Regions from separate parts of the Shinella sp. GW821-FHT11G07 genome, predicted to be linked through region 1. Evidence: riboswitches for the same ligand, from Rfam matches in the RefSeq annotation. Region 1 holds a riboswitch; the other holds the start of a gene.
What was found. A riboswitch is a leader RNA that binds a small molecule or an ion and turns the genes downstream of it on or off. The one in region 1 is predicted to bind cobalamin.
Positions count from the first base shown of each region.

Region 2: another riboswitch for cobalamin. It lies ahead of AC1RT2_RS24295 (TonB-dependent receptor plug domain-containing protein); the one in region 1 lies ahead of AC1RT2_RS04510 (CbtB domain-containing protein).

Region 1 is NZ_JBXARJ010000002.1:207,256-209,644, forward strand. Features, by position in the region: gene AC1RT2_RS04505 (peptidoglycan-binding domain-containing protein) at 1-783, shown strand, start outside; cobalamin riboswitch at 863-1,228, shown strand; gene AC1RT2_RS04510 (CbtB domain-containing protein) at 1,276-1,452, shown strand; gene AC1RT2_RS04515 (CbtA family protein) at 1,465-2,241, shown strand; gene cobU (bifunctional adenosylcobinamide kinase/adenosylcobinamide-phosphate guanylyltransferase) at 2,243-2,389, shown strand, end outside.
Region 2 is NZ_JBXARJ010000014.1:71,400-73,788, forward strand. Features, by position in the region: gene AC1RT2_RS24295 (TonB-dependent receptor plug domain-containing protein) at 1-1,434, opposite strand, end outside; cobalamin riboswitch at 1,595-1,798, opposite strand; gene AC1RT2_RS24300 (helix-turn-helix domain-containing protein) at 2,019-2,252, opposite strand; gene AC1RT2_RS24305 (iron chelate uptake ABC transporter family permease subunit) at 2,199-2,389, shown strand, end outside.

The DNA of each region.
Region 1 (2,389 bases):
AAGGCCACGGAAGCGGCCCGCCTTGCCGACGAGGCGGAAAAGCGCGCCGAAGAGGCGGCGACGGCAAAGAAGCAGGCTGAAGCCGATGACGCGGCAGCCGCAGCCCGTAAAAATGAAGCGCAGGGTGCCGAGACGAAGGACCGGGGCCTTGCCGTGGAACAGGCCGATGCGGCGAAGCGCGAGGAGGAAACCTTCCGGAAAGCCGTGCTCGACGGTTCGGCAGATGCTTTCCGCGACTATCTCAGGGCATATCCGAATGGTCGGTTCCTCGCGGATGCCCGCGAACGGCTGTCGACGCTCGCCGATGCCGCGCGTCAGCAAACACAGGAAACCAAGCCGAAGCAGGAGACGGCGACCGCGGAAACCGAGCGCAAGGTTGTCGAGGACCCGGTCATTGACCCCCGCGAAGCCTATATGCAGCGCTCGACCCGTGTGCAGGCGCAGCGCTGGCTGAGCGTTCTGGGCTTCAACACCTATGGCGCGGACGGCGTGTTCGGCCCGCGTACCCGCTCGGCGATCGCGTCATGGCAGGGCTCGTCCGGTTATCGCGCTGACGGCTACCTGTCGCGTGCGCAGTTCCGTGAACTCCGGCAGGCCGCGCAATATGCTCAGGCTCGCCAGAATCGCCAGCGTCAATATCAGCAGCGCCAGTACCAGCAACGTCAGTATCAGCAGGACTATGACGTGCTGGAAGGTCCGGTCGATGGCTACTATGAGCGCTACAACGGCGACGACGGCTATTACAACAATGGCGGCGGCATGGTGATCATTCCCGGCTATTGAGATTGCGACGACCGAACGGCGGTTTCAGCACAGGTCATGCCGCTGCCGGTCGATTGACTTCACGGGACGGGAAGCATAATCATCCGCAGTATTGGATGGTTCCCGGATCCGGAAACGGATCGGGGAGTAAATGGGAATGTGACGCGGCGGACCCAAATAGGGCGCTGCAATCACGGCCGACCCCGCGACTGTAGAGTGGCGAGGAACGTTCATCCGGTGGGGAGGATTGGTGTGGGTCATGGGGCATGGTGCTCCGGGCTGCACCGAGAAAACCAGCCGGAAAAGCCACTGGGTGGCATTGCGATAAGCCAAGGCTCGGACGCCTCTTTTTCTACGAATCGTCCACCTTTCGCGATGCTGATGCCCGGGAAGGTGAGAGCGGTCCGCAGGCGTGAAAACGCCGGACGCCATGAGCCAGGAGACCTGCCAGCCGATGAGGGCATATCGCTCGACCTGGGGAGGGGCTTCCCCAACGCCTGCACGGAGGTTGTCATGGCTGTTTCCGCTACGTCTACTGTTACCCTTTCCGCAAACGATCGCCTTGTCGCCGGCGCGCTTGCGCTGCTGCTCGGTGCCTTCCTTGTTTTCAGCGCCGGCCTCGCAAATTCGGCCGTGCTGCACGATACGGCGCACGACACCCGTCACTCCTACGGCTTTCCCTGCCACTAAGGAGTTTTTGACATGATCGTTCGTTATCTCCTGGCCGCCCTGGTGGCCGGGCTGTTCTCTGGTGTGCTGATGACGGCCGCCCAGGAGGCGCGAGTCGTGCCGCTCATTCTTCACGCAGAAGAATTCGAAGGCGGCGGAGAAGAAACCGCACCGACGACCGACGGCACGACACCCGCCACGACGCAGGAGCATTCCTCGCTCGGTGCCGTGATTCTGGACGTCGCATCGTATCTGTCGCCGGTTTCCGTCGCCTATGCCCATGAGGGCGAAGAGCACGAGGAAGGTGGCATCATGTTCGGCATGAGCCGTTTCTCCGGCACGCTTTTGGCCAACCTCGTCACCGGCACCGGCTTTGCGCTTCTGCTGGCGGGTTTCAGCCTGGTTTCCGGACACCCGATCACCGTCGCGAATGGTGCGCTCTGGGGTGCCGCCGGCTGGCTTGCCGTGCATATGCTGCCGGCCATCGGCCTGCCGCCGGAACTTCCGGGTTTCCCGGCTGCTGATCTTACCCAGCGCCAGATATGGTGGGTTGCGACCGTCCTGCTCTCGGCCGGGGGACTGTACCTCCTGTTCCTGAAGCAAGGTATCGTGGCCAAGGTCGCTGGCATCGTGTTGATTGCGGCGCCGCAGGTTTACGGCGCGCCGCAGCCGAGCGACATTTCCAGCAACGTTCCGGCCGTTCTCGGTGCGGAGTTCGCGGTTGCGGCACTTGCCACGACGCTGTTCTTCTGGATCGTGCTCGGTCTCGCGTTGGGCTTTGCCAACGAGAAAGTCGTCAAGGCTGCCTGATATGACGCAAAAATCGCCCGGGGCCGTCCTGGTTCTGGGCGGTGCGCGTTCCGGAAAATCCGCTTTTGCCGAAAGGCTGGTCGCAGAGACCGGCCTTTCGCGTCATTATATCGCCACCGGCCGCGCCTGGGATGACGAGATGCGGGAA
Region 2 (2,389 bases), on a different contig from region 1:
GATCTCGTTTTCGAGATTCTGGTTGAAATAGGTGACGTCGACGACTAGGCCGCCATCGAAGAAGCTTTTCTCCACGCCGATATCCCAGCCGAAGCTTTCCTCCGGCTTCAGGTTCGGGTTGCCCTTGAACGTGCCGGGGATATAGCCGAACTGCTCGTAGAAGGTCGGGTTGGTCACGGCCGTGCCGATGGAGGCATGCAGCCGTGTTTCCGCGTCGGGTATCTGCCAGGCGGCGCTCACCGTCCAGGTCGCGGCATCCGAGAAGGCGTTGTTCCAGTCCTGTCGCGCGCCGGCATTGAGATAGAGCTGGTCGAAGAACTCGCCGCGATACTCACCGATCAGCGAATGGGCGTTGCGGCTGAAGGTTTCGGTAAGATGCGAGGGCGAGAAGGTCTCGCGCTGCCATTCGTAGCCGGCGGTCAGCTGGTGGACCTGGTTGTCCAGGTCGTCGTAGCGGTAGGAGGCCTGGTAGGTCGCGTTGTAGCGGTTGCCATCGTTCCAGCTGTCGCCGAAGTCCTCGGAGTGGTTGAAGCGATAGATGTCGTTGCCGGAAAAGCGCGCCTTCTGCGTTAGCGCGCCGTCACGCGCGGTGTTGGTGAGGCCGATCGAGCCGAAGAACTCGCGGCTTTTCGTATAATCGTCCGCATCATAGGTCATCGCGGTGTCGTAGTTCTGCGGATCCAGATCGCTGCGGCGGTTGACGTAGCGCAGCGTACCATCCACCACCGTATCGGGCGACAGGTCCACCGTGAACTTGCCGTTCAGCGTGCCGTTGCGGTCGCCGTCGTCTTCCTTCCCCATGTCGGAAATGTTGAAACCTTCCGAACGGCGCAGGACGCCGGCGAGCGAATAGTCGAAATTTTCGCCGCCGCCGCGGGTGGAGAGCGCGCCCATCACCGTGCCATCCGCACCGACTTCTGTACGGGCCGTCGATTTGGTCGAATTGCGCTCGCCCTTTTTAGTGATGATGTTGATGACGCCGGACATGGCGTTGGCGCCCCAGAAAGTGCTCTGCGGGCCGCGCAGGATCTCGATGCGATCGATATCGTCGGCAAGCAGGCTGCCGAAGTCGAATTCGCCCTGGCCATTGTCATTGACCTCGACGCCGTCGATGACGACAAGCACTTGATTGCCTTCCGCGCCGCGCACGCGCACCTGCGTCAGGCCACTGTAGGACCCTGTCCGCGATACGGCAAAACCCGGCACGAACCGAAGCGCATCTGCCACGTAGCGAACCTGGTTCTTCTCGATCTCTTTGCCAGTGATGACGGTGACGGCACGGCCGGACTTCCTTAGTTCCACCGAGGTGAGACCGTCAGTAATCACGATCTCGTCGAGCATGGTCGGCGTTTCGGCTACCGGCTGATCCTGCGCCAGGACGGGCTGACACAATACGATCGCAAGCAGGGAAGCCCCCGCCAGATAGTTCTTCATATTTCCCCCACGGCAGGCTGATCCCTGCACGGTTACCAACCGCGGGCGAGTGAGGATTTCCGGAGAGCTGGCGCTTCCCTAAACCGTCCACCGACGCGGCGACATCTTCGACAATGTCACCACTACGACCGGCCGCGCCCGGACACTCCCCGTATCCTGGCATGGGTGACCGGGACAGGCAGGTCTCCTGACTTCCGCGTCATCGCTTGTCCCGCCTTCCCACGCATTCGCGCAGTGGCATCATGAGGCAAGCTCGGCGGTTACAGTTGCGGGGGCAGTCACGGTCTCGGCCCCTGATGGGTAATCCTCACCGTGTTCCCTTTTCATCCGTCGTACTGACGGAACCTGTTCCGTAATCAACATATATTGACGGTTGTGAGCCGGGGTCAAGGGATGAAGGATCCTACCCACAGGCCGATTTGGATTCAATGAATGGCGCCTGCTTGGCAATGTGATTTTGGGCGATGTTTCAGCCCTGCGGGTCGGGTGCGGTCATGTCTGCGACCTGTTGGTGCGGCACCATAGGCCGCTGGCCCCGATGTTGTTCGTCTGAATCGATCCGCCGCGCTGCCGGTCGGATATTTTTAAACCGGAGTTCGAGACTGGGAGTATCGCTTGCCGGTGCTTCCGGGCGGGTGGCCGAAATGTTTGTGATAGGCTGTGCAGAAGTTGCTGGCATGGTTGTAGCCGGTGAAATGGGCTGCCTGCGCGACCGTCCAGTCTTGTCCCTCCAGCCCTGCCCGCGCCGTTTCCATGCGCACGTCATGGACGAAGGAAAAGACCGTCTGCCCATAGACGTGCCGGAACTTCGTTTTCAAGCCGGATATGCTGAGGCCCGCTTCGCGCGCCAGGGATTGCAGGCTGTGTGCGGCGCCCGGCTCGTTGATCTCAACGACTTCGCGGTGGCACAGACAGCGAGTTTTGCCAATTTCAATGCGGTGCGCACCGACCTTCT